Regions from separate parts of the Xanthomonas axonopodis pv. maculifoliigardeniae genome, predicted to be linked through region 3. Evidence: predicted binding sites of a transcription regulator. Region 3 holds the regulator's gene; each other region holds the start of a gene.
What was found. The regulator FliA, encoded in region 3, starts transcription of late flagellar genes. The targets are predictions, from matches to a motif close to TAAAGTTTNNCNNNCNNNGGCCGATAA.

Region 1: the regulator FliA is predicted to act here: its motif matches at 2,808-2,834, upstream of ACDH77_RS15320 (methyl-accepting chemotaxis protein).
Region 2: the regulator FliA is predicted to act here: its motif matches at 3,211-3,237, upstream of ACDH77_RS11755 (methyl-accepting chemotaxis protein).
Region 4: the regulator FliA is predicted to act here: its motif matches at 4,639-4,665, upstream of ACDH77_RS01665 (HD-GYP domain-containing protein).

The regions. Positions count from the first base shown of each region.
Region 1 is NZ_CP167998.1:3,566,445-3,572,274, forward strand. Features, by position in the region: gene ACDH77_RS15315 (glucose/quinate/shikimate family membrane-bound PQQ-dependent dehydrogenase) at 1-2,187, shown strand, start outside; gene ACDH77_RS15320 (methyl-accepting chemotaxis protein) at 2,902-4,770, shown strand; gene ACDH77_RS15325 (thiol-disulfide oxidoreductase DCC family protein) at 4,973-5,407, opposite strand; gene ACDH77_RS15330 (DUF4166 domain-containing protein) at 5,394-5,830, opposite strand, start outside.
Region 2 is NZ_CP167998.1:2,686,969-2,692,798, forward strand. Features, by position in the region: gene ACDH77_RS11745 (sensor domain-containing diguanylate cyclase) at 1-784, shown strand, start outside; gene ACDH77_RS11750 (chemotaxis protein CheW) at 827-1,336, opposite strand; gene ACDH77_RS11755 (methyl-accepting chemotaxis protein) at 1,348-3,006, opposite strand; gene ACDH77_RS11760 (DNA-3-methyladenine glycosylase) at 3,319-3,924, shown strand; gene ACDH77_RS11765 (DEAD/DEAH box helicase) at 3,864-5,830, opposite strand, start outside.
Region 3 is NZ_CP167998.1:2,168,545-2,174,374, reverse strand. Features, by position in the region: gene flhF (flagellar biosynthesis protein FlhF) at 172-1,872, shown strand; gene ACDH77_RS09500 (MinD/ParA family protein) at 1,859-2,743, shown strand; gene ACDH77_RS09495 (RNA polymerase sigma factor FliA) at 2,740-3,507, shown strand; gene cheY (chemotaxis response regulator CheY) at 3,543-3,935, shown strand; gene ACDH77_RS09485 (protein phosphatase CheZ) at 3,935-4,561, shown strand; gene ACDH77_RS09480 (chemotaxis protein CheA) at 4,564-5,830, shown strand, end outside.
Region 4 is NZ_CP167998.1:383,620-389,449, reverse strand. Features, by position in the region: gene ACDH77_RS01685 (benzaldehyde dehydrogenase) at 1-425, opposite strand, end outside; gene ACDH77_RS01680 (coniferyl-alcohol dehydrogenase) at 457-1,224, opposite strand; gene ACDH77_RS01675 (transporter) at 1,258-2,250, opposite strand; gene ACDH77_RS01670 (MarR family winged helix-turn-helix transcriptional regulator) at 2,418-2,948, opposite strand; gene ACDH77_RS01665 (HD-GYP domain-containing protein) at 3,331-4,578, opposite strand; gene ACDH77_RS01660 (MFS transporter) at 4,728-5,830, opposite strand, start outside.

The DNA of each region.
Region 1 (5,830 bases), 1.4 Mb from region 3:
ATGATGTCGGTGCTAGGGCTGGTGTTGCTGCCGTTCTGGGGTGTGGCGCGTCGTCGCATGCAGCCGGTGTCCGGCCTGGGCTATGCGCTGGTGACCGGCGTGCTGCCAATCCTGGGTGCGGCGCTGATCCTGTGGCCGCTGTTGATGCCGCGCAATGTCGAGCTGGCCGATGCCTCCAAGCTGCCGGCCGACAGCGCCACGGCCTTCAGCCGCGGCACCGTGCCCAGCCCCGACGGCAACGTCGCGGCCAATCACGACGCCAGCAACTGGACCTCCTATGCGGGCTCCAATCTGTCCAACCACTACACGCCCGGCGCGCAGATCACCCCGGACAACGTGAAGAATCTCAAGGTTGCGTGGGAGTTCCACACCGGCGACCTGAAGCCCAAGGACTCCAAGCTGGGCTACGCCTTCCAGAACACCCCGCTCAAGGTCGGCGACCTGCTCTACATCTGCACCCCCACCCAGAAGGTGATCGCGGTGGAAGCAGCCAACGGCAAGGAGCGCTGGCGCTTCGATCCGCAGACCAACCCGAAGGCGATGGCGGGCGTGGCTGCCACCACCTGCCGTGGCGTGTCGTATTACCAAGCGCCCGAAGGCACCGCCGAGTGCCCGACCCGGATCTTCTGGCCGATGGTCGATGGCCGCCTTGGCGCGTTGGACGCACAGACCGGCAAGCTGTGCACCAGCTTCGGCAACAACGGCTATGTCGATCTGAATGCGGGCACCGGCAACACCAAGCCGGGTTTCGTCGGCCCGACCTCGCCGCCGGTGGTGATGCGCGGCGTGGTGATCCAGCCGACCGGCCAGGTCCGCGATGGCCAGGAAGGCGATGCGCCGTCCGGCGTGGTGCGCGGCTTCGATGCGCTCACCGGCCAGCTGCGCTGGGCCTGGGACCTGGGTAACCCGGCGATCACCGCCGAGCCGCCGGCCGGCCAGACCTACACGCGCTCAACCCCGAACGTATGGTCGCTGATGGCCGCCGACGACGAGCTGGGCCTGGTCTATCTGCCCACCGGCAATGCGTCCGGCGATTTCTTCGGCAAGGGCCGCACCCCGCAGGACGAGGAATACACCGCCTCGCTGGTTGCGGTGGATGCCGCTACTGGCAAGGAACGCTGGCATTTCCGTACCGTCAACCACGACCTGTGGGATTACGACATCGGCCCGCAGCCGAACCTGGTCGATTGGCCGGTCGCTGGCGGCGGTACGCGTGCTGCGGTGATCCAGGCCACCAAGTCCGGCCAGGTGTTCGTGCTGGACCGCGCCACCGGCGAGCCGATCATGCCGGTCAAGCAGATCCCGGTACCGCAGGGAACCGACCACGGCGACTGGACCGCTGCCACGCAACCGATCTCGCCGGGCATGCCCAACACTGTGGGCGCGCCGAGCCGCGAGTTCGAAAAAATCATCGAATCCGATGCCTGGGGCATGACCCCGTTCGACCAGTTGGTCTGCCGTATCCAGTTCAAGCAACTGCGCTACGAAGGCATGTTCACCCCGCCCACCCTGCAGGGGTCGCTGGCCTTCACCGGCAACCACGGCGGCATCAACTGGGGCGGTGTTTCGGTGGACCTGCAGCGCGGCATCATGGTGATGAACAGCAATCGCCTGCCGTACACCCTGCAGGTGTATACCCGCGAAAAAATGAATGAGCTGGGCGTGGTGTCGGTGTTCGACGGCAAGAGCAAGACGCCCGGCTACATGGCACAGAAGGGCCTGGCCTACGGCGCCCGCAAGGAGCCGTGGATGTCGCCGCTCAACACCCCGTGCGTGGCCCCGCCGTGGGGCTACATCGCCGGCGTTGACCTGCGCACGCAGCAGGTGATCTGGCGCCGTCCGCTGGGCACCGGTTACGACCAGGGGCCGATGGGCATTCCGTCCAAGACCAAGTTCGAGATCGGCACCCCCAACAACAGCGGCTCGCTGGCCACCGCTGGCGGGGTGACCTTCATCGGCGCGACCCTGGACGACTTCATGCGCGGCTTCGACACCCGCACCGGCAAGCAGGTCTGGGAGACCCGCGTCCCCGCCGGCCCGCAGGCAGCGCCGATGAGCTACACCATCAACGGCAAGCAATACATCGTGGCCGCCGTCGGTGGACACGACCGCATGGAAACCAAGTCGGGCGACAGCGTCATTGCCTGGGCCCTGCCGGACGATGCGCAGGCCGCGCCTGCCAAGTAACGGCAGCGCTCCAAGCACCATGCGGCCAGGCGGTACGCCGACGCGCATGAGCGCATGCAGTCTGCACTGCCTTGGCCGCTGCGCATCACCCGCCTGGCTGCGCTCCGGCGCATAGGCCACCTGCCGTCGGTCCAGGGCCGACGGATGCACCAATCAACCGGTCGTCGCGAGACGGCCGGTTTTTTTGTGCGCGCTTGCCGCTACGGCGAAGGCACGTGGGGGCGAAGCCGGCGATGTCGGCCCAGCGTATGACGCGCGGTCAACGCGCTTGCTGTCGGACCTGAGTTTCAGACGTCCGAACCCAGGCCAACCTCCCAGGATGGCGCTCCCATGCGGCAGTCAGATGCTGCGCAAGTGCGAATCCAGGCGCAGGCCGTTGGCAACCGAATCAGCCCCAACTTCGATGGGATTTGCCCGCCCCCAATAGCAGTTCGCTGACATGCCGGGCATTCGCTCGCGCGGGCGCTTTTCACGCAGAATTTACAATTGAGTCGACTTACTCGCGCGTCGATCGCCACGGGCACGCATACCCTGCCGAACTGAAATCGCTTTCATATCAAGGACATCACGCCATTTCGGGACCTGGTTGTCACATTCCGACGAACGGCACCTTCACATCATCATGATTCGGACTCAGCCGCCGATACCCCCATTGCGGGCCATGGACTGCCGATGCCGCTCCCCCTTCTCAGATCATCCAGCTGGACTCAGCCTATGTCGCTTGCACACGATGCCGCCCCCGTTGCCCAACCGCCCGCTGGTCGGCACGTTGCGCGCGCCACCTGGACTGCATGGCTGCCCGCCGCTGCACATGTCGCGCTGCTGGCGTTGCTGGCCTGCTATGCCGCCACGCTGGTACCCGGCAGCTTGCTGAGCGGGCTCGGACGCGTGCTGCCCGCCCTGCTGGTGTTGGGCGCGGCGAGCGCCGGGCTCTGGTGGTGGTCGCGCCGGCGTCACGACACGCAGTTGCAACAGGCAATGCGTGCGGTGGTGGCGATCGGCGAAGGACGCACCCAGCGTCTGGACCTGCGCAACGCCTCCGGCGACCTCGCACCGTTGCTGCACGCGCTGCAGGATGCCCAGGACAAGCTCGCCATCCGCATCGATGTGATGGAGCAAGGCCTGCGCCATGGCCAGTTCGTGATCAAGGCGCTGGACGATCTGGACACCATGATCCGCATCGCCGACGACGATGGCCAGGTGCTGTTTGCCAACCGCAAACTGCTCGCCATGCTCAAGCTGATCGAGCCGGATGTGCAGAGCTTCCGTCCCAGCTTCCATGCCGAAGGCTTCGTCGGCGGCAGCATCGGCGACATCTATCCCGACAGCCAGGCCGCGATCGACCGCATGCGCGCGTTGAATGCCTCCAAGGCCGTGCGTGCGCCATTCTTCGGCCGCCAGATCGACTTCGTGTACAGCCCGATCATCGCCGCCGACGGCACCAAGCTCGGCACCATCGCGCAGTGGATGGACGTCACCGCGCAGGTCAACGCCGAGCAGGCACTGATCCAGATCATCGACGCCGCCTCGGCCGGCGATTTCAGCCGTCGCATGCAGATCGATGGCATGGACGGTGTGCTGCTGACCCTGGCGCAAGGCATCAACCGCATCTACGACTCGGTGGAAACCCATCTGGCCGCATTGGCGCGCGTGATCGGCGCGCTGGCCGAAGGCGATCTCACCCAGCGTGTGGACGGCGATGCGCACGGTATCTTCGCGCGCTTGCGCGATGACACCAACCAGACCGTCACCCGCCTCACCGAGATCATCGGCGGCATCCAGGCCGCATCGGACACCATCCGCCAGGCCGCAGTGGAAATTGCCGCCGGCAACATGGATCTTTCCGAGCGCACCGAGCAACAGGCGGCCAACCTGGAAGAAACCGCCAGCTCGATGGAAGAACTCACCTCCACCGTGAAGCAAAACGCCGAGAGCGCGCTGCAGGCCAATCGCCTGGTCGTCGGCACCGGCGACGTGGCGCAGAGCGGCGGCCAGGTGATGGACGAGGTGGTCGCCACCATGGGCCAGATCAGCACCGCCTCGCGCAAGATCGGCGAGATCATCGGTGTGATCGACGGCATCGCGTTCCAGACCAACATCCTGGCGCTCAACGCCGCAGTGGAAGCCGCGCGTGCCGGCGAACAGGGCCGCGGTTTTGCGGTGGTTGCCTCGGAAGTGCGTGCATTGGCACGGCGCTCGGCCGATGCGGCCAAGGAAATCAAGACGCTCATCGCCGACTCCACCGACAAGGTGGAACTGGGTTCGGGCCTGGTGCACCGCGCCGGCGCGACCATGCGCGAGATCGTCGGCTCGGTCAAACACGTCACCGACATCATGAGCGAGATCACCTCGGCCAGCGCCGAGCAGTCCAGCGGCATCGAGCAGGTCAACCGCACGGTCGCGCAGTTGGACGAGGTGACCCAACGCAACGCTGCGCTGGTGGAAGAAGCCACCGCCGCTGCGCGCAGCCTGGAAGAACAGGCCGTGGAACTGGCCGATGCAGTCTCGATCTTCCGCCTGCAATCCGACACCCGTCCCGGCGCTTCCCACGTCGCGCGCGCCAGCTTCCACAACGCGGCATAAGCCTGGCATGCACAGCGATTCGTAGGAGCGCACCCGGGCGCGACCGGGTTTCTGCGGAAATGCCATCCATCAACAGCTGCGCTGCTGAGGCCAGCCGAGCGATGCGCCGCGTCGCCTCGTTCCGGCGTAGGTTCGCAGTGAATTGCATCGCAATGCGATGCAGCGCGCCTCAGGCCAGCGCCCCGATGCCGGGTGCACTGCCTCAGTCCAGAAACCGCGCGTGCTGCTCGGGCGTGGGCAGCATGCAGTGATCGCTGCGGCCGAACCAGCGATAACGATTGCGTGCGATCAGCCGGTAGCCGAGATCGCGCACGCGACGCGGGATCAGGCGCAGCGCCTCGCTCAGCCGCCAGAGCCCGCCCAATCCCGCAAGCACGCGCACGATCGCGTCGCTATCGGTCCAGGCACCGGTGGTGTCCACCAGTAGAAACGACAAAGGGTCGTCCGGATCCAGACCGTGCTGCTGCAACAGTGCGCGCCCGGCTTGCCCCTGCATGGCAGCAAAGCAATAGCGCCCACGCCGATCGTGGCGCAGCAGGAATTTGACCCAGCCATTGCAGAGCAGGCACACGCCATCGAAGACGATGGTGGCCCGCGCCGCAGGTGGGGCAACAGGCGATTGATCAGCGCGGTTCAAGCCAGCCCTCATAACGAATGAACGGTCCTACCAGCGGCAACTGCACGTCCACCAGAAACGCATAACGGCCGCCGTCGGCATGCTCGCGGCAGCGCACCTGCCGGAACCAGCGGGCAGGTAACCGAATCATCCCGAACGCCCACACGCCGGTGGCCTGCCAATACAACGATTGCGCATCGGCCTGCAGCGAAAATTCAAAGCGCACCGCGCCCAGGTGTTCGCGCAAGCTGGCGCCATGACGCCATAGCCGCGAATGCATCGGCATGCCATCAAAGCGCCGATGCCAGCGCTCGCCGCGCGCGTCGGTCAGAAAATCCACTTCCACCGCCACCTCGCCACTGCGCGGCAAGCGGCTCAGCAGCGCCAGCAACGGAACCAGCGCATGCGTGCCGCGTTGAATCCTGGCCCGGCCGGCGAAGGTCT
Region 2 (5,830 bases), 520 kb from region 3:
GCATGCCATCCTCGAACCCGATCAGGTGATGGAAGTCGGCGATACCCACCTGGACAAGCGGTTTGCGCGCAACGCGCTGGTGACAGGCGAGCCGCAGATCCGCTTCTATGCAGGCGCGCCGTTATTGACCCCGGACGGCATCGCACTGGGAACCCTGTGCGTGCTGGATCGCGTTCCGCGGCGCCTGTCGGTAACCGAGCGCGACGCGCTGCAAGCCTTGGCCAGGCAAGTCGTCAGCACCATCGAACTGCAACAGGCCGCGCGGCTGGTGGAGCTGGATGCACTGCGCGATGCGCTCACCGGGCGATGGAATCGCGCCGGGCTGGAGCACGCTTTGCACGCGCTTGCCGACGCGCCCAGCTCTGCCGCCGATGCGCCCCTGGGTTTCATGCTGCTCGAACTGGACGGCTTCAAGCGGCAAAAATTGCAGGCCGGCGCGGCAGCGGCCGATGCCACCTTGCTTCAGGTGGCTGCATTGCTGGAAGCGCAGCTTCCGGCTGACGCACTCGTGGCGCGTCTGGCCTGCGATCAATTCTGCGTGGCGCTGCCGGAGACCGCTGCATCTGCAGCCCTTGCCACTGCCGAAGACTTGCGCAAGGCAGTGGAAGACGCGCACTGGCCCACCGGCCCGTTGACGCTCAGCGCAGGTGTGGTGGACGTTGCCACGCCAACCGCGCTCGACAGCAATACCCTGCTGGCCCGTGCGCGGCACGCGTTGCAGCAGGCGCGTGGCGATGGCCGCAACCGCGTGCACGGCTTCGACGGTTGGCAGCTGCGGGCCTGATCGACGCAGACTGCGCCGATCGCCCTGCTGCACGGCTGTCGCTCAGGCCGCCAGTGCGTCGGTGTTTCCGGCGATCTCGTCCACCTGCAGCACCTGCTCCATCTCCAGCAGTACCACGAAGCGCTCGCCGACCTTGCCCATGCCGCGCAGCAGATCGCGGCGGATATGCGTGCCGAACGACGGCGCCGCTTCGATGTCCTGATCGGCCAGTTCGATCACTGCATTGACCGCATCGACCAGCACGCCAATCACCTGCGTGCCCTGCGCCTGTTCGGTGGCCACAATCACGATGCAGCTGCGTTTGCCGATCGTGCTGTCTGCGCGCCCCAGCCGCGATTGCAGGTCCACCACCGGCACCACCGCGCCGCGTAGATTGATCACCCCGCGCACGCAATCCGGCATCGACGGCACCGGTGTGGGAGCGCGGTATTGAATGATCTCGCGGATGCCGAGAATGCTGGTGGCGAAGGTTTCGCCATCCAGTTGAAAGGTCAGATATTGCGCGGCGACATCGGCATCGCCGGGCATCACATCAAGCGTCGGTGCGGTCATTGGTCGCTCTCTCAGAAACGCGCGAACTGGCCTTCGTCCGGGCCCTCGGACATCGCATACGCCGGCGCTGCGTTGCTGCGCCAGCCACGCGTACCCGCCGCACGCGCCGGACGCGCAGCGACCTGCTTGCCGCGCTTGGGCGGCGGAGTCGGCGCGCCCTGCCCGCCCAGCCGGAAGAACGCCATGCTCTGCTGCAGCTGTTCGGCCTGCGCGCTCATTTCCTCGGCAGTGGCGGCCAGCTCTTCGGATGCGCTGGCGTTCTGCTGGGTGGTCTGGCTCAACTGCACGACCGCCGAATTGATCTGGCTGACGCCGGAAGATTGCTCCTCGGAGGCGGCGGAAATTTCCTGCACCAGGTCGGAGGTGCGCTTGATGCTGGGCACGATCGAATCCAGCAAACGACCGGCGCGGTCGGCCAATTCCACGCTGGAACTGGCCACCTCGCCGATTTCCTGCGCGGCCACCTGGCTGCGTTCGGCCAGCTTGCGCACCTCGGCGGCGACCACGGCAAACCCCTTGCCATGTTCGCCGGCGCGCGCGGCTTCGATCGCGGCATTGAGCGCAAGCAGGTTGGTCTGGTACGCGATGTCGTCAATGATGCCGATCTTCTGCGCGATCTGCTTCATCGCCTGGGTGGTGGCCACCACCGCTTCGCCGCCTTCCACGGTTTCTTTCGCGGCCTGGGTGGCCATGCCGTCGGTGATGCGCGCGTTCTCGGTGTTCTGGCTGATCGATGCGGTCATCTGCTCCAGCGACGCACTGGTTTCTTCCACACCGGCGGCCTGTTCGCTGGCCGCCTGCGACAGCGACTGCGCGGTGGCGCTGACTTCTTCCGACGCGCTGGCGAGGGTTTCGGCACTGGTATTGACCTCGCCGACCACCTGCGACAGCTTCCCGACCATGGTGCGCATCGCTTCGAGCAGTTGCGCGGTTTCGTCGCGGCCATGCACATCGATGCGCATGGTGAGATCGCCTTCCGACAAGCCGTTGGCCACCGCCACCGCGCGGCGGATCGGCCCGGTGACGCTGCGGCTGATCACCACGCCGAGAATGGCACCGAGCAACACGCCGCTGCAGATGATGGCCACCAACAGCCTGGAACTGCGTGTGTGGATCGCATCGGCTTCGGCGTTGGCCGCCGCGGCGCTGCGCTCGCGCAGGCCGCTCAGGTCGGTCATCAGGTTATCCACTTCGTCCGAGCTGGCGCGTACCGCGCGCGAGAGCGCGGCCAGTTCCGGATTGGCCTCGCGCAACGCTTCGCGGTTGGCGACTTCGATGAAGCGGCCGCGCTCGTCCAGATACTTCTGCCAGGCGCGATCGAATTGCGCCAGCTTGTTCTTGCCTTCCTCGCTCTGGAAGCTCTCCCGCGCACGGGCCATGTGATCGACCACCTTGGCGGTGTATTTGTCGATGTTCTGCACATGCGACTGGCGCTCTTCTGCACTGCTGGCCAACAACAGGTTGGCGCGCGCGCGGCCGGCATAGATGAGGTTGATGTTGGCTTCCTTAACATGGGACATGCCGAGCAACTCGCGCTCGTACAACGACGTCGACAGCGCGCTGATGCGGCCGGAGTTGGAATAGCCCACCCACCCGATGCATGCGCCGATGGCCGAGACGATCAGGAATGCCACGATCAGTCTGGTTCCGATTCTGAAGTTGCCTAACATTGGGGAGTTCTCTCAAGAAGGATGCGTGGGCGACATGCGCTACAGGAAGGCGATGGCGCTGCGCGTACCGCGCATGGCGATACGGCGGGTCTAACCCATCGCTAATGGCTATCGGCGACGACAAAACGCGCTTGAGATGCATCCAGAGCCGGAGTGCCTATTCATCAAATCGAATCTGCGCTTTTGTGACAGATCACGCGCTCATCACCGCCCATATTCGGAAAAACCCTACCCCCGCCCGTGCGCTGTCCAGGCCACACCGCTGGGACATCACGTCTGCGCAGCTATGCTTTGGCCATGCCTGCAAAGCCCTTGCCCCGCACGTTCTATGCCCACGATGCCCGCCACGTCGCGCCGCAATTGCTCAACAAGGTGCTGGTCAGTGCTGACGGACGCCGCGGGCGCATCACCGAAGTGGAAGCCTACTGCGGCAGCGACGACCCGGCCGCGCACTCGTTCCGCGGCATGACTCCGCGCACGCGGGTGATGTTCGGTGCGCCGGGGCACCTGTATGTGTATTTCATCTATGGCATGCATTGGGCAATCAATGCGGTGTGCGGCGGTGCGCCCGGGCATGCGGTGCTGCTCCGCGCACTGGAACCGCTGGCCGGTATCGATCGCATGCAGGCCGCGCGCGGCGCCGCGCCGGTCACCGCCTTGACCACCGGCCCAGGCCGCCTGGCGCAGGCGTTCGGCGTGACCGCCGCCGACAATGGGCTGGATCTCAGCACTGCGGCCGCGCGGCTCTGGATCGAAGACAACGGCGTGCCGCCCCCCTCCCATCCAGTGGCAACGCCGCGTATCGGCATCCGCAAGGCCGTGGACGCGCCATGGCGCTGGGTGGTTGCAGATAGCCGCTATGTGTCGCGTCCGCTTCCGCGCGTGACCGGAAAAGGCACGGCGCCCGCGGGCGATTGAGCCAACCAGCGCTCCATCGGCGATTGCTCGGCCGCGCCCGGTCCGCGCTGTAGCAGACGCAACGCCTGCTCGGCCTGCTCGGGGGTGAGCTCCTGCAAGGCCTGGAAGCGGTCTGCCGCCCAGACCGCCATCGGTAGCCCATCCAGCGAAGCGACGCGATTGCCCGGCACGCGCGCGACCCGCTCGCCCGGCAGCAGACTGCCGAGCAGATTGCTTGGGTCGCTGGCACTGACGCAGATCCACTGCTGCGGCAAGGGCTGCGCGCGCACACGGCGCAGGGCCGCAATCGCGTCCGGCAACGCAAACTGCTCGCCGGACAGCCCGGCGATAAACCGCCCGCCGCGGATTTCGCCGCGCGCTTCCAGCCGTTGATACATGCGCAGCAATTCCCGCCATGGCGGCAGCCATGCGGCCTCGCGTTCGAGCAGCCGCCAGCACACCACGCCGTAGCGCCGCAGCAGCGTGCGCGCGACGTGTTCGAGCATGTCCTGATGGCGCTGCGCGGCTTCGGCAAGCGGCAGGTCGGGCAGCGCCCGCACCGGTGCCCAGCGGCCCGCATCGCGGATGCCCAGTGCGCTGGCACGGCGACGCTGCCGCGACAGTGCCGACGGTCGCTTGGACGCAGGCACCAGCAGCGCGCGCAGGCCGGCATAGCTGTCGCAATGCGCGCGGCCACGCATCACCAGCTCGCTCAAGGCATCTTCCAGCTCGGTGTTCATCAGATGTGCCGCGTCGGCGATTTCGTCGAAGAACAGCGCGCCTTGCTGCTGCAGCACCTGCATGACCCGTTGCGCGCGGGAGCCCAATGGCGCGTCGTCGGCATCGCGCGCCAACGCGCTCCAACGCTGCGCTTCGCGTCGTGGCAGCAGCACGATCGGCGTACTGCGCAGTGCAGCGCCGCTGCGGCCGCCGCCGGGCCGCAGGCGTGCCCACAGCGTGCGCCCGGCAGTGCACAACTCGTCCAGCCAGGCCGGTTGATAGTCGCGGATGCGCGCAGGCAATAGCTCGCTCTCCCACAGCACCGCAGGCGCCTCGAAGCCTTCGAGCTGCCCCACCACACCGGCCAGCGCATCCGGCCCAGCCACCCGGCTGCTGCTGTCCACGTGCTGCCACTCGAACAGAAAACGCGCGTAATCGCGTTGCGATACCGGTTCGATCTCGCGGCGCAGGCGCCCCAGCGTGTAGCGGTGGATGCGTGCCAACAGATGGCGCTCGCACCACTCTTCGGCCTGCACATGCGCATTGAACTGCCCGGCCATGACGTAGCCCTCGCGTTGCAAGGCCGCCAGTGCGAGCGCGATTTCTGCTTCCGGTACCTGCAATGCGTGGGACAAGGCCGGCACCTGTGCCGGGCCGACCGCGGACAAGCGCCCGCGCAGCAGTTCGCGCACCGCCCAGTCGCGCTGCCAGTCGGCAACGCGGCAATCGGCCGGCGCCTGCAACGGCGGCTGCACAGTTGCTTGCCGATACAACGGCAAGAACCAGTCGATACGCTCGGCGCTGACCCACAGCGCCGGGCTGCCGTGCAAGGCAATGCAGCTGGCACGACCCGCTGCGGCCAGCGCGGCCAACCATGCCTGCCACTGCGCGTCGGTAGCCTCTGCGACCGGCAACACGCCCAGCACCACCAATGCCTCGTGCATTTCTTCGGCATCGCGCGGCTGTGGCCAGGCCTCTTCGCACACTGCGGCAATCGCCTGCGGATCGAGCTGGCCCAGGTCGTCGCTGGTCTGCGGCGTGTAGCGGCGACTTTGCACGGCCTGGGTACGGCGTTCTTCCAGTGGCGCATCGTCGAGAAATGCATACGGACGCGCATTCAAGGCTTCGGCGGCCAGCGGCGACGGCGCCGCCAGGTCGCGCGCGACCAGCGTCACCGCGCCCGATTCCAGGCCGCGCAATACCTGCA
Region 3 (5,830 bases):
ACCGCGTTTTGGCACACCGCATGCATTAGCTCTGCCGAGACCACAGCCAGCACCACCGCTGCGGAACTGGACGAACGAACGGGACAGGCAACTCATGACGCTGGCAACACACCCACATTCATCGCACACCCGTCCGGCGTCCGGCGGGTCCCGTTCCTGGAGGCACTTCGTATGAAAATCAAACGCTTTGTCGCCCCGGACATGCGCACCGCATTCCGCATGGTGCGTGAAGAACACGGCCCGGACGCGGTGATCCTGTCCAACCGTCGCACCGCCGAAGGCATCGAGATCGTCGCTGCCAGCAATTACGACGAAGAGCTCGTGCAGCGCGCCCTGGAAACCGCGCGCTCCGACACCCCGGCCCCCGCACAGCACCAGCAGGCTCCCGCTCAGCCGGCGCCTGCCTCGCAAGCCCCGGCCAAGCCCGCTGCACCGGTGCACGCCCTGCTCAAGCCGTCTGCCGACGCCGAGGCAAGCCAGCGCCAGCGCGTCGCCAGCGCCGCCGACGACATGATTGCCGCCATGGCGCTGCGCCAGCCGGTCAGCGTGCCGCGCCAGGCGCCGGTCGCCGCGCCGGTGCGTACCGCCAGCATCCCTTCGCCCGCTGCCCAGGCACTCGCCCACGCGGTTGCCGTCACCGCCGCGCCGCGCCAGGAACACGCGCTGTCGGCCGTGCCGGAACAGTTGTTCGCCGACTTTTTGACCACTGCACCGGTGCAGCGCCCGGCCGTCCCGGCCACGGCGGTGCAGGCGCCCGCGCCGGTCGCGGCGGCAACGGTCACCGCCCCGGCGTTTGCTGCCGCAGGCCAGGACGACGACGCCTTCGCCGACGAAGCCGACTTCGATCTGGACGACGCCCTTCCGCAGATCCTGCCGCCGGCCGCGCTGCCGCCGATCGTGGTCGCCCCGCCCGCCCCCGCTGCGCTGGCCGCCGTGCCGGTTGCCGCCACGCCCGCACCGCAGAACGACGAAGAACTCAAGCAGCTGCGCGGCGAACTGGCGCTGATGCGGCAGATGATCGAGCGCGAAATGAACCGCCTCACCGACGAGCGCCTGCGTGGCTCGCCGGTGCGCGCCCAGGCGCTGGAACTGATGGACGACTACGGTTTCGATGCCGGCCTGACCCGCGATATCGCCCTGCAGATCCCGGCCGATACCGAATTGCACCGTGGCCGCGGCCTGATGCTGGGCCTGCTGTCCAAGCGGCTGCCGGTGGCCCCGGTCGACCCGCTGGAACGTGGCGGCGTCATCGCCCTGGTCGGCCCGACCGGCGCCGGCAAGACCACCACCATCGCCAAGCTCGCCCAGCGCTTTGCCGCCCAGCACGCCCCGCGCGACGTGGCCCTGGTCACCACCGACACCCAGCGCGTGGGCGGCCGCGAACAGCTGCACAGCTACGGCCGCCAGCTCGGCATCGCGGTGCACGAGGCCGACAGCGCCGAAAGCCTGCTGGACCTGCTCGAGCGCCTGCGCGACTACAAGCTGGTGCTGATCGACACCGCCGGCATGGGCCAGCGCGACCGCGCCCTGGCCGCCCAGCTGAACTGGCTGCGTGCCGCCCAGCAGGTCACCTCGCTGCTGGTACTGCCTGCCAACGCCCATTTTTCCGACCTCGACGAGGTCGTACGCCGCTTCGCCCACGCCAAGCCCCAAGGCGTGGTGCTGACCAAACTCGACGAGACCGGCCGCTTCGGCAGCGCCTTGTCGGTGGTGGTCGACCACCAAATGCCCATCACCTGGGTGACTGACGGACAGCGGGTCCCTGACGACCTGCACCGCGCCAATGCCGCCAGTCTCGTTCTTCGCCTTGAAGATTTGCGGCGCGCTGCCGATAAGCCCTGTACTCCGGAGCACAACCATGCAGTCGCGTGAATACGCCAAGCTGACCAACGCCTTCCCCCTGTCGGCGACCCGTCCCGAGCCTTTGGGCCCGGTGCGCACCATTGCCGTGACCGGTGGCAAGGGCGGCGTGGGGAAAACCAACATCTCCGCCAACCTGGCCGTGGCGCTTGCCGACATGGGCAAACGCACGCTGCTGCTGGACGCCGACCTCGGCCTGGCCAACCTGGACGTGGTGCTGGGCCTGGCGCCCAAGTACACCCTGGCCGACCTGATTGCCGGCCGTTGCACGCTCGATGAAGTCATCATCGAAGGCCCCGGCGGCGTGCTGGTGGTGCCGGCCGCCTCCGGTCGCCGCCACATGGCCGAACTGGCCCCGGCCCAACACATCGGCCTGGTCAACGTGTTCTCCGAACTGGAACGCGACCTGGACGTGATGGTCATCGATACCGCCGCCGGCATCACCGACAGCGTGCTGACCTTCTGCCAGGCCGCCCAGGACACCGTGGTGGTGGTCTGCGACGAGCCGGCCTCGATCACCGACGCCTACGCGCTGATCAAGGTGCTCTCGCGCGAACGCGGCGTGGACCGCCTGCAGATCATCGCCAACATGGTGCGCGACCCCAACGAAGGTCGCTTGCTGTACGACAAGCTCTCGCGCGTGTGCGAAAAGTTCCTCGGCGATGTGTCGCTGAACTATCTCGGCCATGTGCCGCAGGACGACTGGCTGCGCCTGTCGGTGCAGCGCCAGCAACCGGTCATCAAGGCCTACCCCGCCAGTCCGTCGGCGCAGGCCATCGCCGAAATCGCACGCCGTACCTCGCGCTGGCAGGCCCCGACCGTGCCGCGCGGCAACGTCGAGTTCTTTGTCGAACGCATCATCCAACGGGGAGTGGCCGCATGAGCACCGCTACCGCAACCACGGCCAGCGCGCAGTACCGCGCCGTGCAGCGCAACAACGCCAACGACGTGGTGACCCAGCACGCCGACCTGGTCCGCCGCATCGCCCACCATCTGGCGGCGCGCCTGCCGGCCAGCGTGGAAGTGGACGACCTGATCCAGGCCGGCATGATCGGCCTGATCGAAGCCTCGCGCAGCTACGACTCCGAACAGGGCGCTTCGTTCGAAACCTATGCCTCGATCCGCATCCGCGGCTCGATGATCGACGAGATTCGCAGGGGCGACTGGGTGCCGCGTTCGGTGCACCGCCGCGCCCGCGACGCTGCCGCCGCCGTGCGCAAGATCGAACAGAACACCGGCCGCGCCGCCGCCGCCACCGAAGTGGCCGCCGCCATGGAAATGCCGCTGCCCGATTACCTGCGTCTGATGGAAGATGCCGCACGTGGCCAGGTGCTGAGCCTGGAATCGCGCATCGAAGATCACGGCGAGCTGGACACCACCGCCAAGGGTGGCCCCAACCCGCAGCAGATGATGGAGCGTGGCGAATTCGGCCGCGAGCTGGGCAAGGCCATCGGCCAATTGCCCGAGCGCGAGCAGCTGGTGCTGTCGCTGTACTACGAACAGGAATTGAACCTGAAGGAAATCGGCGCCGTGCTGGGCGTCAGCGAATCGCGCGTGTGCCAGATCCATGGCCAGGCGGTGGTGCGTTTGCGTGGCCGCCTCAAGGTCTTCGAACTGGCCGATGCCGGCGTCGAAGTCGACGACTGAATTTTTCGCGTAATTTTTCGTGTTAGGAGCTTGATGTGAACAAGAACATGCGGATCCTGATCGTGGACGACTTCTCGACGATGCGACGTATCGTCAAGAATCTGTTGGGCGATCTCGGCTTCACCAACACCGCAGAGGCCGAAGACGGCAACAGCGCCCTGGCGGCGTTGCGTGCCGGCCCGTTCGATTTCGTGGTCACCGACTGGAACATGCCCGGCATGACCGGCATCGACCTGCTGCGCAACATCCGCGCCGACGCCAAGCTCAAGCACCTGCCGGTGATGATGGTGACCGCCGAAGCCAAGCGCGAGCAGATCATCGAAGCGGCCCAGTGCGGCGTGAACGGCTACATCATCAAGCCGTTTACCGCCCAGACGCTGGAAGAAAAGTTGGGCAAGGTGTTCGAACGTCTGGCGGCGACCGCCTGATGAACGCGACCATGGAAACCGATGCCGAACGTGCCGCGTTGATCGAGCGCCTGCAGAACGCACTCGATGCACTGGAAAGCGGTGACCAGGTCGCCTGGCGTCGCGAGGTGGATCATCTCGCCGCCCTGCGCACGCGCCCGATGATGCAGAGCCTGAGCCGGCTCGCCCGCGAACTCGGCCAGGCGCTGGGCGAGCTGCCCACCATCCCCGAAGAAGCCGGCGAACTGGACGATGCCTGTTCGCGCCTGGACCACGTGGTGGAAATGACCGAAAAGGCCAGCCATCGCACGCTGGATCTGGTCGAAGAATGCCGCGAGCTGGCCAACCAGCTGCGCAACGGCGGGCTCAATCAGGACCAGGGCGCGCTGCTGGAAAAGATGCGCCACAACCTCACCGAGCTGTCGCTGGCGCAGAGCTACCAGGACCTGAGCGGCCAGATCATCCGGCGCGTGGCCGGTATCGTGCGGCGCGTGCATGAAGGCTTCGGTGCGCTCGGCCTGCCGCCGAAGAACATCGAACCGAAGAAAGACGACGGCGGTCTTGCCGGTCCTGCAGTCAAGGGCCTGGACCGTCACGCGGTGTCGCAGGACGATGCCGACGACCTGCTGTCCGGATTGGGGCTGTAACCATGAGTGCTGTTCCAGACGATATTGCTGCCGATTTCATCGTCGAGGCCCAGGAAATCCTGGATCGCCTCGGCGAACAGCTGGTCTCGCTGGAACAGGCGCCAGAAGAAGCCGACCAGCTCAACGCGGTGTTCCGCGGCTTCCACACGCTCAAGGGCGGCGCCGGCTTTCTGGCGATCAAGCCCATGGTGGAGCTGTGCCACGCCGCTGAAGAAACCCTAGGCATGGCGCGCTCGGGCCAGGCGGTGCTGCAGGCGCATCACTTCGATGCCGCGCAACAATCGCTGGATTATCTGCAGGCCATGCTGGATGCCATGGGCTCGGGCGAAGCCGTGCCGCACGCACCGGCCACGTTGATCGCGCAGTTCGACGCCAAGAGCGCCCCGCCGGCGGTCAAGGCCGCGCCGCAGGCGGCCGCGGCCAAGCCGGCTGCCGCCGCACACGGCGACGATGCGCATGCGCCCGCCCCCAAGGCGGCCGGCAAGGGCGCCGCCAAGACCGGCGCCGAAGCCGAACAGACCGTGCGCGTGGACACCAAGCGCCTGGACGCCATCGTCAACCTGATCGGCGAACTGGTGCTCTCGCGCAACCGGCTGAAGACCTTGCGCACCCGCCTGCGCGACGAAGAACTGGACCGCGCAGTCAGCACCCTGGATATCGCCACCGCACGCTTGCAGACCGCGGTCATGCGCACCCGCATGCAACCGGTGAGCAAGGTGTTCGCACGCTTCCCCAAGGTGGCCCGCGATGTGGCGCGCACCTTGTCCAAGGAAGTGGAGCTGGAACTGATCGGCGCCGAAACCGAGCTCGATCGTAATCTGGTCGAAGCCCTCGCCGACCCGTTAGTGCACCTGGTGCGCAACGCAATCGACCACGGCATCGAATCGCCTGCCCTGCGCGAAGCCACCGGCAAACCGCGCAGCGGCCATGTGCGCCTGTCGGCGCAGCAGGAAGGCGACTACGTCAGCATCGAAATCCAGGACGACGGCGCCGGCATCGACCCGGAGCGCCTGCGCGAAATCGCCCGCAACAAGGGCCTGATCGACGCCGAAGCCGCCGCGCGCCTGAGCACCGACGAGTGCTTGCATCTGATCTTCATGCCGGGCTTCTCGACCAAGGTGGAAGTCACCGACATCTCCGGCCGTGGCGTGGGCATGGACGTGGTGCAGTCGCGTATCCGCGAACTCAGCGGGCAGATCCAGATCCAGTCCGAACTGGGCCGCGGCAGCCGCTTCATGATCCGCGTGCCGTTGACCCTGGCGATTCTGC
Region 4 (5,830 bases), 1.8 Mb from region 3:
CCGGATGCGGTCGGCAACATCTGGCCGCTGGCTTGCAACGGCATTGCGGCAGCCTGCTGGTAGAACACCACCGATTCGTCCACCTCGCGCTGGGCCTTGGGCAGGATGCCGCCGGTTTCGCGCGCAATCAGCAACGTGGCTTCGGCACTGCGTGCCTGCATCGCCTGCGCAGCACGATGAAAGACGGCTGCGCGTTCGCGCGGCGGTGTCGCGGCCCAGGCACGCTGCGCCTGCTTGGCCTGTGCGATGGCAGCGGCGACATCGGCCAGGTCGGCCTTGCCCACTTCATGCAGCAAGGCGCCGGTTGCCGGCTCATGGATGGGCACGCTGCCACCGCGACCGGGCACCCAGTCGCCATTGAAGATGCAGCCATGCCACGCGGGCGAGTCGGTCGCAGCGGCGGTTGCGCTGGTAAGGGCATTCATGGTCTAGCCTCCTGCTAAAAACGTGTGGGGATTACAGCGTGGTGGAAGCCAGCCCGCCATCGATCGGCAGGGTGATGCCGTTGATCCAGCGGGCTGCGTCGGATGCCAGAAACACGATACCCTCGGCCACTTCATCGGCATAGGCCGGGCGGGTCATGCGCTTGGCGTCTGCCTTGACACGTTCCTCGCCGAGCATGGCAGCAAAATCGCCCAGGATCGGGGTGAACACCGGGCCCGGAGAGACGTTGTTCACGCGCACGCCGTGGTCGGCGAACCAGGGCCGCGATTGCAGCAAGGTCCACACGATCAAGGCCTCTTTGAAGTATTGGTAGCAGGTGTCGTGCGCCACCGGATGCGCCGCCAGCCACGCGCGGCCGCTTTCGAAGCTGTCGGTTGCCGCCAGCTGCTTGTGCAGGTCCAGACGCTGCGGCCATTCGGCGCCCAGGATCGAGGCGACATTGATGATGGAACCGCCCGGCACGATGCGTGGCAGCAACCCCTGGGTCAGATGGCGCAAGCCCAGATAGTTCACCCGCGCCACCACATCCAGCGGCGCGGTGCCCGGCACGCCGGCAATGTTCGCCAGGGCATCGATGTGGTCCGGCAACGCCTTCACCAGGGCATCGATGGATGCCGGGTCGCCGAGATCGGCCTGGTGAAAGCCGTGCAGGGTCATCTGCACGGGCGTGCGATCGACCCCGATCACCTTGGCACCATGAAACCGCGCCAGCCGTGCGACCTCCGCGCCAATGCCCGACGCCACGCCGGTCACCACGATCGTCTTGTTCTGCAAATTCATCGCCATCCTCCAAAGGAGCCAGCCGTGCCGGCGCTAGAACACATGGACATACTCGAAATTGACATTGTTGCCGGACGCGGCATTGCGCACCTCCACCGGTAGATAGACGTTGGCGAACAGGATGTTGTTTGCATCAAAGCGCCACACGCCACCCGGCCCTGCATAGAACGCGCGTTGACGGCTGTCCGGCACGCGCTGGTCGTTGGTGCGGTTGTCGCGGAACTGGGTCAGGTAATACGCATTGATGCCCAGCCGCAGCTTCGGTGCCACCTCCCAGGAGGTGGCGAAGTTGATCCATCCCGCATCGCCTGCCTGACCATTGCGGAAGTCGAAGCCTGGCGGCAAGTTCGGACGGCGCTCGCTGCGAAAGTTATAGATGTAGTTGATGCGTGCGCTAAGTTCCCAATTGGGCGTGGGCAGTACCGTGAATGCGTAGCTTGGAATGAGCGACCAGTAACCGGAGCTCTGGTTGAGATCGCGATTGCCGTCGTACTTGCCAATCGGTGCCACGGCGTCGAATTCGAACCGCTGCGAGAACACCGGTCGCCCGTTGCGGATCACAGGTGGCATTTGCAGATACGGCCCGAACGTCACATCACCCACGCCGGCGCCATTGTCACGCAGCGTGGCAATGCTGTTGCGGCCGAAGGAGGCATCCAGATTGACCAGCGGCACCAGCGCAGTGATGCCGAGCGCGCCGCCGAATACGTGATAGGGCGTGACGTAAGCGAACTGGGTCAGCAACACGGTGGAATCGATCCGCGGGTTGTCGAACACCGGGATATCGTTGCCACGTGCGTCCTTGATGGCATCCAGCGCGTTGTGCCGCAGATAGGTGACCACCGCCAAGCCGGGCGTGGTGCTGGTAAAGCCATCCAGGAAACTGGTGCCCCCGGTATTGATGCCATTGGTCAGCGCCGCGCTCTGTGGCGCACTTTGCGCAGGCGCCGCACCCGCTGCCAGGCATGCCGCCAGGCCGAGCAACGCGCGCAGCCGCCAGCCTGCTGCCACACCCGCACCACGCATCACCGATGATCGAATCACTGCAGATATCTCCAGCGTTGGGAAGCAACAGCGGTGCGTGCCACATCAGCGACGGCAGGCAAGCGCGCGCGCCGCGCGACGCACAGCACGTGCAGTGGAAACGTTCGTTGGGAATGGCTGCCGGGCGGCAGGCCGCCGACCGAGGCGGGTTACGGCGTGTCCAGACGGTCCAGACGGTCCAGGGCGCGCAACAACGGTGCTTCGCTGGAACCGAGCACGGCACTGAGCTGCTGTTCCATGCGCAGCACTTCGGCCTCGGCGGCGGCCAGGAGCGCGGCACCGGCCGCGGTCAGCGAAAGGTGCTGCATGCGCCGGTCCTGCCGCCCACGCACCTGCCGCAGCAGGCGACGCTTGACCAGCCTGGCCACCACGATCGCCAGATTCGGCGGCGACACGTGCAGCACATCGCCGATCTGGCGCTGGTTGATGCCGGGGTTGCCATCCACCAGCATCAGCAGCGAGAAGTCGACCGGCTTGAGGTCGAAGGCGGCCACGCACTCCTGGAACATCCGCCGCACCATCAACTCGGTGCGGGTGATGCGATACCCCAGCAACCGCAGCAGCCGCGCCTGATCCACCGAGGTGACGGCGTCGGGCAAGGGTGCAGCAAGAGCGGTGACGGGCATGGCGGTTCTCGCGACGGGGGCAGCGGGCGGACCGGTACGCGCAATGCGCCGCATCCGCAACGCCGATCCACGGCGTGCACCGCATTGTAGACGCCACCGGGCCTGCCGATGTGGACAGGCACGCCGCGGGTGCACGCGCCGCGGGTGCGTCAGCCCCGACGCCCTGCCACGCACGCAGCCTGCAGCGTCGGGCCGGCGCTGCGGCTGACGGGGGGCGACGGTGATCCGGGCAAGGCTGAGACATGGTTCCGGCCGGCAAGTGATTGCGTTCCGGAATAGTTATTGATCATAACTACATTGCCAAGCTGCAGCGCAGCATGGTCGCGTTCGCTAGCGGGGTGGCGCTTCTGTGCAAGGAGTGTCGCAGTGATCGGCGCGCATGACGCACCGCGCGCATTGCCGCGGCGGCTGCCGATTCAACGCCTGTATAGCCCGTCTAGGGCAGCCAGAGCTTTTCCAGATCGCGGAAGCCCCATTCGGCAGGGCTTTCCATCTGCGCAATGCGGTCATGGCAGTCCGGACGCGACAGGTCGATGTCCTGCACCAACACGTGGCTGCGCAACTTGGCCGAATAGAACACGCGCACCTTGGGCTTGAGCAGCGCATCGGGCGTCTGTTCGATCACCACCGCAAGTTTTTGCGACTCCAGCCGCACCAGCGAGCCGACCGGATAAATCCCCAGCCGGCGCACGAAAGCCTGGAACACCACCGGGTCGAAATGGCCCTTCCAGGACGCCATTTGCTTGAGCGATTCGGCCGGATCCCAACCGCGTTTGTAAGGGCGGTCCGAGCTGATGGCGTCGTAGACATCGCAGACCGCACCCATGCGCGACATCAACGAAATATTCTCGCCCACCAATTGATTCGGATAGCCGCTGCCATCCATCTTTTCGTGATGATGCAGCGCGATTTCCAGCACCACCGCGTTCTGCACGCCGCCGGCCACCAGCAGCCGATGGCCATCCAGCGGATGCTGGCGCATGATCTCCATTTCGTCGTTGGTGAGCCGGCCGGGCTTGTTGAGAATTTCCAACGGTGTCACCGCCTTGCCCATGTCGTGCAGCAGGCCGCCCATCGCTGCTTCCACCACCTGCGATTCGGGCAGGCCGAGCTGGCGCGCCAACCCGCTCATCAGCCCGGCCACGGCCATCGAATGCAGATAGGTGTAGTCGTCGGCGGTCTTGAGCCGCGCCACGCTGATCAAGGCCTGCGGATGCCGCAGCACCGAGTCGTTGATGGCTTCCACCAGCGGCATGGCCGCTTCTGTGTCGACGGTGCGCCCCAGCCGCACATCGCGGAACATCGCCTCGACCATGTCGCGGCCGTCTTCGAAGATGCGGCGTGCGCGTACCACCTCCGCTTCGATGCCGACCTGGGCGGTCACGCTGTTGGTGCGCACGCTACGCGGCGCGGCGGCAGGCTCCGGCGGTTCGGGCGCAGCAGGTGCCGGGCTCGGCGGCGCGGCTGGTTCGGCGGACACGCCAGGGGGCGTGGGCGCCTCCACATCCAGCCCGCGCGCGGTATCGATCACCAACTGCTCGATGCGGCTGTCATGGATCTTCTCCACATCGTCGGAATCGACCAGAAACGACGTCTTCCAGAACGGATGGTGCACCCACGCGCCCAGCAGCTTGTAGACGTACATGCCGGGGCGGAGTTGATCTGAGTCGATGGTTCTGAGCATGCCGGCGCTGGTCTGCACAATGTCCAGGAAAAGTTCGCCACGACTTGGCGGTCTGCGGTGTTATCGGCACATGGCACGATTTCTTTGGCCCGCGGCCGGGTCGGGGAACGGCCCGGATGTGATGCCGGACGCGGCTGTAGGCGGGCCGCTCAGCGGTTGGGCAACCGCATCGCCAGCACGGCGACGATGGCCAACAGCAACGGCACGCTGCAGGCCAGATACAACATGGCCGGTGACCATCCGGCGTCCAGCAACACCCCGGCGCAGAACGGCGACAAGATCGCACCCAAGCGCCCCACCCCGATCGCCCAGCCCAGCGCAGTCGAACGCACCGCAGCGTTGAAGACGATCGGAACAATGGCGTACATGCCGCCCACCGCAGCAAACATCGCTGCCCCGGTGAGCAAGGCGACGGCGAACGCCCAGCTCAACTGCGTACTGCACAGGCCGGAGGCCAGCATCGCCAGGCCCATCAGCAACAGGGACCCGATCGTCAGGCGCGCCAGCCGCACGCACGATGCCAACCCGCTGAACAGCAAGCCGCCGCCGATGCCACCAAGATTCAACAGCACCCCGCCCGTGACGCCGTCCGTGGCCGACGCGCCGGCGGTCACCAGCAGCTTCGGCGTCCAGCTGATCACGAAGTAGAACGCAAACATCAGCGAGAAAAAGCCAAGCGCGATCAGCAGCGTGTGCCGCCGCATGGCAGCGTCAAACAGGGCCCGATAGCCTTGTGCCTGCGTGGCAGATTGCGGCGGCAGCGGCGGCAATGCGTCGTGCGGCGGCATTCCCATCCGCGCCAGCACGGCGTTGAAGCGCGCGACGGCATCGGGTGGCCGGCGCATGATCAGGAACTCCAGCGACTCGGGCAGGAATGCAAGCACCAACGGCACGCACAGCAACGATGCCACCGCCCCGAGTACGAACACCGCGGGCCACGACCACTGTTGCATCAACAGTTCGGCAATCATGCCACCCAGCGTGGCACCGACCGGGTAGCCGGTCACCTGCAGCACGATGGCAGTGTTGCGCCAACGGGGGCTGGAAAACTCCCCTGCCGTGACTGCAACGCAGGCCAACATACCGCCGATACCCAGACCGGTCAGCAGCCGCAGCGCCCCGAGCTGCCATGCAGTGCTGGCCACTGCCGACATGCCCATGCCGACGGTCAGGATGGCCAGACATGCCAGCGTCAGCGCGCGACGACCGATGCGGTCGGCCAGCGGCGCCAACCCCAGTGCGCCAAGCGCCA